One region of the Leifsonia sp. fls2-241-R2A-40a genome, then DNA from elsewhere that is predicted to be linked to it. Evidence: predicted binding sites of a transcription regulator. Region 1 holds the regulator's gene; the other holds the start of a gene.
What was found. The regulator LexA, encoded in region 1, represses DNA repair genes until DNA is damaged. The targets are predictions, from matches to a motif close to TCGAACANNTGTTCGA.

Region 1 (6,310 bases):
TGGTGATGAGCTTGGTGCTCCTTCGCCACTTCGAGCAACAAGCGCGAGCAACGGCCCGCGTCGATCTCTCGTGAGGGACGGGCTATCGATCGGCATCCTTGCGGACGGCATCCTGGTTATCAGCGAGCGTCTTCGCGGGCGCCGCATCCAGTGCTTCGAAGTCCGCGTGGGCACCGGATACGGCAGCGATCCGGAAAGCGCGTGCGGCCTCGCGCATCTCGTCGAGCACCTCGTCCTGCGTCGTGCCGACGGCACGCCGCTGAGCACCCGCACTCGATCGCTGGAGGAGCTCGGCGCGCGACCGACGGCAGCCACCGCTCGCGATTTCACATCGTTCGGGGTGACCGTTCCCAATGACCAGGCGGCGATCGCGCTCGACGAACTCCATCGCATGATCCTCCAGCCAGAACTCTCTGTCAGCGCGGTGGAAGCGGAACAGCGAATCATCGCTGCAGAACGGGCGATTCAGCAAGGTGACCCCCTGCGTGCGCTGTCGCGTGTCGCAGAGAAGCACCTGTTCAGCCAGAGATCGATGGCCCCGGGCACAAGCGAGTGGTTGGCGGGAGCACACCGGTTCTGGTCAGACCACTATCGACCCGGAAACATCACCATCTTCACGAGCGGCCCCGCGAACACTGACGCCCTCGGCCTCGCGACAGGTGCTCGGCAACATGGCTCCGCGCCGCCCAAGACATCGGGTGCTACCTCGGCATCGCCGGCGAAACTGCGCGTGCTCCATATTCGCAAAGCCGACACGCAGCGCGGTCACACGCATCTGCTCTCGTGTTACACGGTTCCCAACCGCAGCGGCGAACACCGTGCGGTTGCGAATGTCCTCGTCGCGCTTCTCGGTGGAGGCTTCTCGTCGCTGCTCGTCCGACAGCTCCGAACCGATCGGCAACTGTCCTACTCCCCGCGTACGTTCTATACCGACTACGGCACGATCGGGCTGATCAGCGCATTCGCCACCGTGGCTACATCAGACGAGGATGCGGCAGCGCGAGCAATGGCGGACGCTATGCACGACCTCGCCTCAGATCCGCTGCTCGCAGAACGAGTCGACGTGGCGAAAGCACATCTGAGGACGGGGACCTTGATCGCCTATGACGATCTTCCGAGGCGGGTGAGCGCACTGGCGAGTTCCTGGGAGCGGCGGCGCCGGTTCTCGCCTGCGGAAGTCATCCGGGCTATCGATCGCATTCGCCCAGCGTCGGTCGCGGCGCTGGCGGGAGTCCTCTCGTCATCGCCTGTCGAGTTCATCGGCCACGAGGACGAAAGCGGAGGAATCAGATGGCACTGGGACTGACATCCACAGCGAGACGGTTGGCTGAAAGCGTCGCCCGCCCTCCGGATGCATGGCTCGGTCGGGTCTCACGCGTTGATCGACGCTCGATCAGCGCCTTGGACCCGTCCGGCGCAGAACATGCCGCCACGCTGCCCGGCGATCGGGATGTCTTGGTGGGCGATTGGGCATGGATTTCGCCGGGAGACGAGGGAGAGGCGTCCGTGCGGTTTGCACCGCGCTACCACGTCCTCACCAGGGCGAAGTCATCTGGCGAGGTCCAGCCCCTCGTGTCCAATGTCGATCTCGTCCTCCTGACGTTGACGGCCAGGGAGGCTATGCGACCGGGACTCGTCGAGAGGCTGGCGGTCACCGGATGGGAGTCGGGTGCCACTCCCCACTTCCTCGTGACGAAGGTCGAGGAGCTTTCTGACCGCGAACGTGGATACGCCCTCGAGGTCATCGCGGCGTCAGCACCCGGCATCGATACGACCGTCACCTCGGCGGTCACAGACGAGGGGATCCAGACGCTGGGAGATCTCCTCAGCGAACCGATGTCGGCAGTGCTTCTCGGTCACTCCGGGGTCGGGAAATCCACCCTGGTGAACAGGCTGTCCTCCACCGACGTCCAGGCGACGCAGGCCGTGCGGGAGCGCGATGGAAAAGGCCGGCACACCACGACCGCCCGGACCATCACTCCCCTGCCCGGCGGAGTGAGCGTCATCATCGACACGCCGGGCATACGACAACTCGGAGTGTCGACACGTGCGCCGCTCGAGGAAGTCTTCACCGACATCGAAGCCTTCGCCGAATCCTGCCGGTTCACGGATTGCTCCCACACCCAGGATGCGGGCTGCGCCGTCCGCCGCGCCGCCGAAAGCGGCGCGATCTCGAGAGAACGTTACCGACGCTACCTCGCGCTCGTGCGAGAACGAGAGTTCATGCAACGTCGTGAGAATCCCCAGCGCCGAAACAAGGGAACCGAATACTCGCGGTTCGCCCGAGAGTACCGCCGAGCCCGAGGGCACTGACGAGCCCGACGGTCGCCGGAGTGCGACCGGACTAGTGCGCGTACTTCGAGGGGATGGCGAGCTGCTGCCCCGGGGACACGACGGCGGAGTCGAGGCCGTTGAGCGAGACGATGTCGGAGATCACGTCGCGGGGGTCGGCGTTCGGGGCCACGCGCTGCGCCACCGACCAGAGGGAGTCGCCCGACTCGACGCTGACGTACTGGAAGCTGACGTGGGCCTGCTCGCCGTTCGCGACGGCGCCTCCGCCGTTCAGTGCGAAGACGAGGGCTCCGATCACCAGCGGGAGTGCGACGAGGGCCGAGAGCACTGCACGGCCGCGGCGCGTGAGGCGCAGGCGCACACGCGCTCCTTCGGGGAGCGGCGGGACCGCACGAAGGGTAGGAACCGACTCGCTCATCAGTACTGCACTCATGCTCGTGACCTCCTCAGGCTCGCGGGTGCGAAGCTGTGTTCCGAATGTATCTTCGAATGTCTGAATCCGCAAGGCGCGCTCATTTGGCCTATTTGCCGGAAAAGTTGGCGACACGCTCGAACACATGTTTGTCTTCCCTTCCCGACGCGGATACAGTTTCGACTGTCTGAGGACATCAGATCAGGTACCACCGACATTCCTGCCGGGACCCATCCCGGCGGACGCCCGAAGGCCAGGAGAGGACGCCCGTGTCGAACGACAACCAGGCCCGCGGAGGCACACGCCGCCGCAAGAACCTGAGCGACAAGCAGCTGGCGATCCTCGATGTGATCCAGCGCTCCGTGAGCCAGCGCGGCTATCCGCCGAGCATGCGCGAGATCGGCGACGCCGTCGGCCTCTCGTCGCTCTCCTCGGTGACGCACCAGCTGAACCAGCTCGAGCTGAGCGGCTACCTGCGGCGCGACCCCAACCGCCCGCGCGCGCTCGAGATCCTCATCGACCTGCCATCGTCCTCCGGCGCGACTCCGGACTACGAGAACCAGACGCCGGTCGGCGACGCCGCCATGGTCCCCCTGGTCGGCCGCATCGCCGCGGGCATCCCGATCACGGCCGAGCAGCAGGTGGACGAGGTCTTCCCGCTCCCCCGCCAGCTCGTGGGCAACGGCGAACTGTTCATGCTGAAGGTCGTCGGAGAGTCGATGATCGACGCGGCCATCTGCGACGGGGACTGGGTGGTCATCCGCGCGCAGAACACGGCCGAGAACGGGGACATCGTCGCGGCGATGCTCGACGAGGAGGCGACCGTCAAGGTCTTCCGGCAGCGCGACGGCCACACGTGGCTGCTGCCCCGGAACTCCAACTTCGAGCCGATCCTCGGCGACTTCGCGACAGTGCTCGGCAAGGTCGTCGCGGTCCTCCGGGCCGTCTGAGCGACCTCAGCCGAGTGGATGGGCTCCCGCCCAGCCGGGCTCACGCCCAGCCGAGCTCCCGCAACCGCTCGTCCGACAGCCCGAAGTAGTGCCCGATCTCGTGCACGAGCGTGACCCGCACCCGGGCCCGTAGCTCGTCCTCGGTCCGTGCCGATGCCTCGAGGTTGTTGCGGAACAACGTGATGCGGTCGGGCAGCTCGCCGAACCCGTAGACGGAGCGGCGGGTCAGCGGACGGCCGCTGTACAGCCCGAACAGCCGCGGCCGCGCTCCGGGCGGCTGATCCTCGATGAGGATCGCTACGTTCTCCAGCGGCCCCACCATGTCGTCGGGGAGCCCGTCGAAGATGTCGCCGACCATCCGCTCGAAGTCGTCGTCCGGGATGTGCACCACACGGTCATCCTCACACGGCGCCCGCATAGGCACCGGCCCCGGTTCGCTGTGCGCGTACCGGGGCCGGCTCCGTCGTAGGGACGTGTCAGGCCGAGACCGACGCCCGCTCCCGGACCCCGCGCGTGGCCTCGATGATGTTCCGCAGCGAGGCGACCGTCTCGTCGTAGCCACGGGTCTTCAGACCGCAGTCCGGGTTCACCCACAGCTGGCGGCCCGGGATCGCGCCCAGCGCCGTCTCCAGCAGCTCGGTGACCTCCTCGACCGACGGCACCCGCGGTGAGTGGATGTCGTAGACGCCCGGGCCGATGCCGTGCTCGAAGCCGGAGCGCTGGATGTCGTGCACGACCTCCATCCGGCTGCGCGCGGCCTCGATGCTGGTCACGTCCGCGTCGAGGTTGCGGATCGCGTCGATCACCACGCCGAACTCCGAGTAGCAGAGGTGCGTGTGGATCTGCGTCCGGTCGGCGACGCCCGAGGTCGCGAGCCGGAACGATCCGACCGACCACTCCAGGTACTCGTCCTGCGCCGCCTTCTTGAGCGGCAGCAGCTCACGGAGCGCCGGCTCGTCCACCTGGACGACGCGGATGCCCGCCTCCTCCAGGTCGGCGATCTCGTCCCGGAGCGCGAGCGCCACCTGACGGGCCGTCTCGCCGAGCGGCTGGTCGTCGCGAACGAACGACCAGGCGAGGATGGTGACCGGGCCGGTCAGCATCCCCTTCACCGGCTTGGCGGTGAGGCTCTGCGTGTAGGTCGACCAGTCGACGGTGATCGGGGCAGTGCGGGAGACATCGCCCCAGAGGATGGACGGGCGCGTACAGCGCGAGCCGTACGACTGCACCCAGCCGTTCTGGGTGACCGCGAAGCCCTCCAGGTTCTCGGCGAAGTACTGGACCATGTCGTTGCGCTCCGGCTCGCCGTGAACGATGACGTCGATCCCGATCTCCTCCTGGAGGTCGACGACGCGCTTGATCTCGTCGCGCATCCGGCCGAGGTACTCGGCTTCGCTGATGAGGCCCTTGGCGAGCTGCGCGCGCGACCGGCGGATGTCGGCCGTCTGGGGGAAGGATCCGATGGTCGTCGTGGGGAGGAACGGCAGCCCGAGCGCCTCCTCCTGGGCCGTCAGGCGGTCCGTGTACTCGCCGCGGCGGAAGTCGGCGTCGGTGAGCGCCGCCTCCCGCTCGCGGACGGCGGGAACCCGCACGCCGGGGGCTCCCGCGCGGTCGGCCAGCGCCGCCGTCGCCGCCGTCAGCTCGTCCTGGATCGCTTCGTGCCCGTCGACGATGCCGCGGGCCAGCACTGCCACCTGGGCGACCTTCTGGTCGGCGAAGGCGAGCCACGACTTCAGCCGCGCATCCAGCTCCGGCTCGTCCTCGACATCGTGCGGGACGTGCAGCAGCGAGGTGGACGTCGACACCGCGACGTCGGGACTGAGCGACAGAAGCTCGGTGAGCGTTCCGAATGCGGCCTCCAGGTCGCCGCGCCAGATGTTGTGGCCGTCGATCACGCCACCGACCAGCGTCTTCTCTGCGAGTGCAGACGCCGTTGCCGTGTCCAGCCCGGTCGGGAGCGACCCGCGCACGAGGTCGAGCGAAATCGCCTCGACCGGCGTGGCCGCCAGCGCCGGGAGGGCGTCGTCCAGGCTGCCGTACGGAGCGGCGACGAAGATCGCCGGCCGGTCGGAAGTCGCGCCGAGTTCGTCGTAGGCCGTGCGTACCGCGGCGAGCACCGCATCCCGGCCCTCGTCGATGCTCTCGCTGACGAGGGCCGGCTCGTCGAGCTGCACCCAGGGTGCGCCCGCGGCGGCCAGCCGCGCGAGCAGCTCGCGGTACACCGGGAGCAGGTCGCCGAGGCGCGACAGCGGGCGGAAGCCCTCGGGCGCGTCGTCACTCGCCTTGCTCAGCAGGAGGAACGTCACGGGCCCCACGATCACCGGGCGGGTGACGAAGCCCGCGGCCGCGGCCTCCTCGAATTCACGCACGATGCGGTCCGACGCCAGCCGGAAGTCGGTCTCCGGACCGATCTCCGGTACGAGGTAGTGGTAGTTCGAGTCGAACCACTTCGTCATCTCCAGCGGCGGGTTCTCCCCTTCGCCGCGGGCGATCGTGAAATACCCGGCCAGGTCGACGGAGCCGACTGCACCGGCGAGCCCCGCGAACCGCGCGGGCAGCGCACCGACCGCGACGGCCGCATCCAGCACCTGGTCGTAGAAGCTGAAGCTCTCCGGGATGGAGGCGTCGGTGCGTCCCAGCCCCAACGACGCGAGCC
Region 2 (6,310 bases), 310 kb from region 1:
CTTCACGGGGCTCTTCCTGGCGGACGAGATCAACCGCACGTCGCCGAAGACGCAGTCGGCGCTGCTGGAGGCGATGGCGGAGGGGCAGGTATCGGTGGAGGGACGCAGCTTCCCGCTGCCGTCGCCGTTCCACGTCGTGGCGACGGCGAACCCGATCGAGTCGGAGGGCACGTACGCGCTGCCCGAAGCGCAGCTCGACCGCTTCATGGTCCGACTCAGCGTCGGCTATCCGGATGAGGCGGGCGAGGCGCGGGTGCTGCTGGCGCGCGTCGCCCGGCGGCACGAGGTGGCGACGGTCGACCCGGTGATCGACGCCGACACCCTGGCGGCCATGCAGGCGGGGGTCGAGGCGGTCGACGTCGACCCCGACATCGCGGAGTACTGCGTGCGCCTCGCGGCGGCGACGCGGAGGCATCGCTCGGTGGAGGTCGGCGCCTCCCCACGCGGGTCGCAGGGACTCCTGCTGGTCGCCCGCGCCCTCGCCGTCCTCGCCGGCCGCGATTTCGTCATCCCCGATGATGTGAAAGCGGTGGCCGTCCCGGTACTGGCGCACCGTCTCACCCTCACCGTGCAGGGCTGGACCAGCGGAGTGACCGCGGAACAGGTGGTCACCGAGGTCGTCAACACCGTCGCCGGACCGCCCGCAGTCGGGGCGGCCCGACGCGCGGGCGACGAGGCGCCGGCGCTGTGACCACGTCACGGTCACGGCCGAGCGGGATGCGCCCGCGGGTCCGCCGATGACGGATCGCACGAGCACGTCGACACGGACGCGGTGGATGCTGAGCCCCTCCCTCGCCGCGGCCGTCATCCTGGGCGTGATCGGCGTCGTCGTCGCCTTCGTGATGTCGCGGCCGGAACCCGCCCTCGTCGGCGCGCCGCTTCTGCTCGCCGCGGCGATGGGATGGGACCGGCGCCCCTCGTCGACGGCGTCCGCCGACGCGCCCTCCGACCTGGTCACCGTCACCGCCTCGGTCGCATCCGCCGCCGGCGTCCACGACGACGGGGGAGTCCCGGTCCTCTCCGTCGAACTGGGCGCTTCGGCCACGCAACGGCCGGACGCCCTGCAGCTGCGCCTCGCGCTGGGCGGTGCCGCGCCCGTCGACGCGGTCGTCACGCCGCGTGCCGCGGTCGCGCTCCGCGGCGAGGTGCCGGTGGTCCACTCGGGTCGCCAGCAGGTTGCCGGGGTGCAGGCACGCGCGGTCGGGGCCGACGCCGCGTGGGTCGGCGAACCGGGGGAGGAGGCCGCCGTGGACCGCGTGGTGCGCCCGCGCCAGCTGCCCGTCCGCAGCCTCCCGCTTCCGGCTCGGCTGCTCGGACTGACCGGCCAGCACACCTCCTCGCGCCCGGGTGACGGCGGCGAGTTCCGGGACATCGACCTGTTCCATCCCGGCGACCGGCTGCGCCGCATCGACTGGCGCGCCACCGCGCGTGCGGGACGTGCGGGGGAGCTGTATGTCCGCCGCACCACCGCGACCTCCGACGCTGCGGTCCACCTCGTCCTCGACGCACGGGACGAGCTCGGCGCTGCGGTCGCCGACTGGCCGCGCCCCTACCCCCGCCCGGCCGTCTCCTCGCTGGATGTGGCGCGCGAGGCGGCGTCCTCCCTCGCCGCCGCCTATTCCGCGGTGGGCGACCGCGTCGGCTTCGATGATCTCGGGGAGTCGCGGCGCGTCCTCCCGCCGCGCGCCGGGGCGCGGCACCGTGAGCGGGTGCTGCGGGCCATCGAGCTGACCGTGCCCAACGGCGTGCCCTATCAGCGCGTCCGCGCCCCGCGGCTGTCGCCCGGGTCTCTGGCGTTCGTCCTCTCGGTCTTCCTCGACGATCAGCCGCTCACCCTCGCGCTGACGTGGCGCGCGGCGGGTCACCGGGTGATCGCCGTCGACGTGCTGCCGGCCCGCGAGGGGCGCGACCTTCCCGTGCGCGATCGCCTGGCGTTGCGGACCATCGAGCTGGAGCGTCGTGTCCGGCTGCAGCAGTTGCAGGCCGGGGGAGTCGAGCTGCTGACCTGGGAGGATCCGGCGGTCCGCGAGGCGGCGTTCCTCGCACTGACGACCAGGGCGGCCCGGCGATGAGCGCCCGTCCGGAGCTCGGAGGCCCGCCGGCCCTCGCCGTGGTCACGGTCCCTGGATGGTCGCTGCGCGCGCTGTTCGCGGCGATCGCCCTCCCGCTCGTCCTGGTCGGCGTCCCGACCGGCGCATGGACCGGGATCGCGGCCATCCTCGTCGGCGTCGCCCTCTGGCGTCCCCGCTGGCTCACCGCGTGGGTGCTCCTGGGCGTGCTCGTGCTCTCGTCGCTGATCGAGCCGGGCGTCCTGACGGTGCGGCTGATCGCGCTGATCGCCGGAGTGCACGCCCTCCACGTCGTCGCCGCCTGGATGCTGGTCGTGCCCGTGACCGCGCGGGTGCAGCCCGCTGTGCTGCTGTCGTCCTTGCGCCGCTTCGTCCTGATCCAGCTCCCCGTGCAGGCCGCCGCTGCCGTGCTCCTCCTGGTCCGTGCCGGAGCAGGCGCTCCCGTGCTGGCGATCCCCGCCGGGCTGGCCCTCGCGGCGGTCGTCGGGATGCTCTTCCCCGCGCTCCTGCGTCGCCCGCCGCGCTGACTCCGTCCACTCGACGGGTAGCAATGTCGGTGGTCGCGCTTAGACTCGCGCCTGCATGGGTGAGCCGTGCCGCATCCGGTAGAATCGAACACACGTTCGATCCCTCGGGCGGGATGCGCGGTGGGCGAACAGCCCCGATTTCACAGCACGGATGGCGGAGAATAGAGCGAGTGAGCAGCGGGCGAGTGAATAGCGAGACGGGAAACATCAGCAGAGTGACGGGGTCGCACCTCAGCGTGCGCGGAGCACGCGTGCACAACCTCCACAACGTCGACCTCGAGATCCCGCGTGACTCGATGGTCGTCTTCACGGGTCTCTCCGGCTCGGGCAAGTCGTCTCTGGCGTTCGACACGATCTTCGCCGAGGGGCAGCGCCGCTACGTCGAGTCGCTGTCCGCCTACGCGCGCCAGTTCCTCGGTCAGGTCGACCGTCCGGACGTCGACTTCATCGAAGGTCTGAGCCCGGCCGTTTCGATCGACCAGAAGTCGACCAACCGCAACCCGCGGTCGACCGTGGGCACGATCACCGAGATCTACGACTACATGCGACTGCTGTGGGCCCGCATCGGCGTGCCGCACTGCCCGATCTGCGGTGAGCGCATCCAGCGCCAGACGGTCCAGCAGATCGCCGACCAGCTGATGGAGCTGGAGACCGGCACCCGGTACATGGTCGTCAGCCCGGTGGTCTCGCAGAAGAAGGGTGAGTTCGTCGACCTCTTCAAAGAGCTGGCGGCGAGCGGCTACTCGCGTGCACTGGTCGATGGCGAGCAGATCCAGCTGGCCGACCCGCCGACGCTGAAGAAGCAGGTCAAGCACGACATCTCCGTCGTCGTCGACCGCCTGGTCGCGGGTCCGGACATCCTGGGCCGCCTCACCGACTCCCTCGAGACGGCGCTGCGGCTGACCGACGGACTCGTTCAGATCAACTACGTCGACCGCGAGGGCGCGGCCGCGTGGCAGAACTTCAGCGAGAAGCTGTCGTGCCCGAAGGGCCACCCGATCCAGCTGACCGAGATCGAGCCGCGGACGTTCTCGTTCAACGCGCCTTTCGGCGCCTGCCCCGAGTGCTCCGGCCTCGGCACACGCATGTCGGTGGACGACGAGCTGCTGCTCGGCGACGACGAGCTGAGCATCGCCGAAGGCGTGATCGTGCCCTGGACCACCCAGGGCAAGGGACTCTTCAACTACTACGAGAAGCTGCTCGACGGCCTCGCACGCGACCTGAAGTTCTCGCTGAAGACCCCGTGGAAGAAGCTCCCCGACAACGTCAAGGACGCGGTCCTCCACGGCGACAACTTCGAGGTCAAGGTGCGGTGGAAGAACCGCTACGGCCGCGAGATGTCCTACACCTCCGGCTTCGAGGGCGTGGTGCCCTACATCGAGCGCCAGTACCTCCAGGCCGAGACCGACACGCAGCGGGCCCGCTGGGCCGAGTACCTGCGCGAAGTGCCGTGCCCGGTCTGCGGCGGCAAGCGTCTGAAGCCCGAGGTCCTCGCGGTGCTCGTGCACGGCAAGAGCATCGCGGATGCCTCCCTGCTGAGCCTGAGCGACGCCCGCAGCTTCATGGAGAAGCTGCACCTGACCGAGCGCGAGCAGAAGATCGGCGCGCAGGTGCTGCGCGAGATCAAGATCCGCCTCGACTTCCTCATCCAGGTCGGGCTGAGCTACCTCGACCTGGCGCGGGCGGCGGGCACGCTGTCCGGCGGCGAGGCGCAGCGCATCCGCCTGGCGACCCAGATCGGCTCCGGGCTCACCGGCGTGCTCTACGTGCTCGACGAGCCCAGCATCGGTCTGCACCAGCGCGACAACCGGCGCCTCATCGACACCCTCGTCGCGCTGCGCGACCTCGGCAACACGCTCATCGTGGTCGAGCACGACGAGGACACCATCCGCACCGCCGACTGGATCGTGGACATCGGTCCGGGGGCGGGAGTCAACGGCGGTCACGTCGTGCACTCCGGCTCGTACGACGAGCTGCTGAAGAACACCGAATCGCTCACCGGCGACTACCTGGCCGGCCGTCGCGAGATCGTCATCCCCTCGAAGCGCCGCAAGATCGACAAGAAGCGGATGATCCGAGTCGTGGATGCGGAAGCCAACAACCTGAAGAAGGTGACGGTCGACTTCCCGCTCGGGACGTTCGTGGCGGTCACCGGCGTGTCCGGTTCCGGCAAGTCGTCGCTGGTCAACGACATCCTGTACCGGGTGATGGCGAACAAGCTCAACGGCGCCCGCAAGGTCCCGGGCAAGCACCGCACCGTCACCGGTCTCGAGAACCTCGACAAGGTCGTGCACGTCGACCAGGCGCCGATCGGACGCACGCCGCGCTCGAACCCGGCCACCTACACCGGCGTGTTCGACCGCATCCGCAACCTGTTCGCCGAGACGCCGGAGGCGAAGGCCCGCGGCTACCTGCCCGGCCGGTTCAGCTTCAACGTCAAGGGCGGCCGCTGCGAGGCGTGCTCGGGTGACGGCACGATCAAGATCGAGATGAACTTCCTGCCCGACGTGTACGTCGCGTGCGAGGTGTGCGGGGGAGCCCGGTACAACCGCGACACGCTGTCCGTGCACTACAAGGGCAAGAACATCGCCGAGGTGCTCGACATGCCGATCAGCGAGGCGGCGGAGTTCTTCCGTCCGATCTCGGCCATCCACCGGTTCCTGCAGACGCTGGTCGACGTGGGTCTCGGCTACGTGCGGCTCGGACAGAGCGCGACCACGCTCTCCGGCGGCGAGGCGCAGCGCGTCAAGCTGGCCACCGAGCTGCAGCGCCGCTCCAACGGGCGCAGCGTCTACGTGCTCGACGAGCCGACCACCGGTCTGCACTTCGAGGACGTTCGCAAGCTCCTGCTGGTGCTGAACGGTCTGCTCGAGAAGGGCAACACCGTGATCGTCATCGAGCACAACCTCGACGTCATCAAGTCGGCCGACTGGATCGTCGACATGGGTCCGGAGGGCGGCGCCGGCGGCGGCGAGGTCATCGCGACGGGAACCCCGGAGCAGGTCGCCGAGGCACCCGGCAGCCACACCGGCTTCTTCCTCAAGGAGATCCTGCAGGGCGAGTCGGCCCGGGGCGCCGCGTAAGGCGCGCCGTGGCCGACACCGTCAGCTACCGGCCCAAGGCCGGCGAGATCCCGACGCAGCCGGGCGTGTACCGGTTCCGCGACAAGAACCGGCGCGTGCTCTACGTGGGCAAGGCGAAGAACCTGCGCGCCCGGCTGAGCAACTACTTCCAGCCGCTGCGGAGTCTGCACGAGCGCACCCGCCGGATGGTCACCACCGCCTCCAGCGTGGAGTGGACGGTCGTGGGCACCGAGTACGAGGCGCTTCAGCTCGAGTACACGTGGATCAAGGAGTTCAACCCGCCGTTCAACGTCAAGTTCCGCGACGACAAGACCTACCCGTACCTGGCGGTGACACTCGGCGACCGCATCCCGCGGGTCATGATCACGCGCAACCGCAACATGAAGGACGCGCGGTACTTCGGGCCGTACACGAAGGTCTGGGCCATCCGCGAGACGGTCGACCTCATGCTGAAGGCGTTCCCGATGCGGAGCTGCTCCGACGGCGTCTACCGCCGCGCGGAGCTCACCGGCCGCCCGTGCCTGCTCGGCGACATCGGCAAGTGCGCCGCCCCCTGCGTCGGCCGGATCACTCCCGAGGACCACAAGTCGCTCGCGATCGACTTCGCGTCGTTCATGGCCGGCAACGACAC

Region 2: the regulator LexA is predicted to act here: its motif matches at 2,681-2,696, upstream of uvrA (excinuclease ABC subunit UvrA).

Annotation. Positions count from the first base shown of each region.
Region 1 covers NZ_JARVRS010000001.1:2,774,142-2,780,451, reverse strand. Annotated here, with positions in the region: gene QRN40_RS13765 (ABC transporter permease) at 1-74, shown strand, start outside; gene QRN40_RS13760 (M16 family metallopeptidase) at 71-1,306, shown strand; gene rsgA (ribosome small subunit-dependent GTPase A) at 1,291-2,313, shown strand; gene QRN40_RS13750 (LysM peptidoglycan-binding domain-containing protein) at 2,345-2,725, opposite strand; gene lexA (transcriptional repressor LexA) at 2,974-3,654, shown strand; gene QRN40_RS13740 (metallopeptidase family protein) at 3,695-4,045, opposite strand; gene metE (5-methyltetrahydropteroyltriglutamate--homocysteine S-methyltransferase) at 4,131-6,310, opposite strand, start outside.
Region 2 covers NZ_JARVRS010000001.1:3,080,883-3,087,192, forward strand. Annotated here, with positions in the region: gene QRN40_RS15205 (AAA family ATPase) at 1-691, shown strand, start outside; gene QRN40_RS15210 (DUF58 domain-containing protein) at 738-2,072, shown strand; gene QRN40_RS15215 (hypothetical protein) at 2,069-2,596, shown strand; gene uvrA (excinuclease ABC subunit UvrA) at 2,710-5,679, shown strand; gene uvrC (excinuclease ABC subunit UvrC) at 5,688-6,310, shown strand, end outside.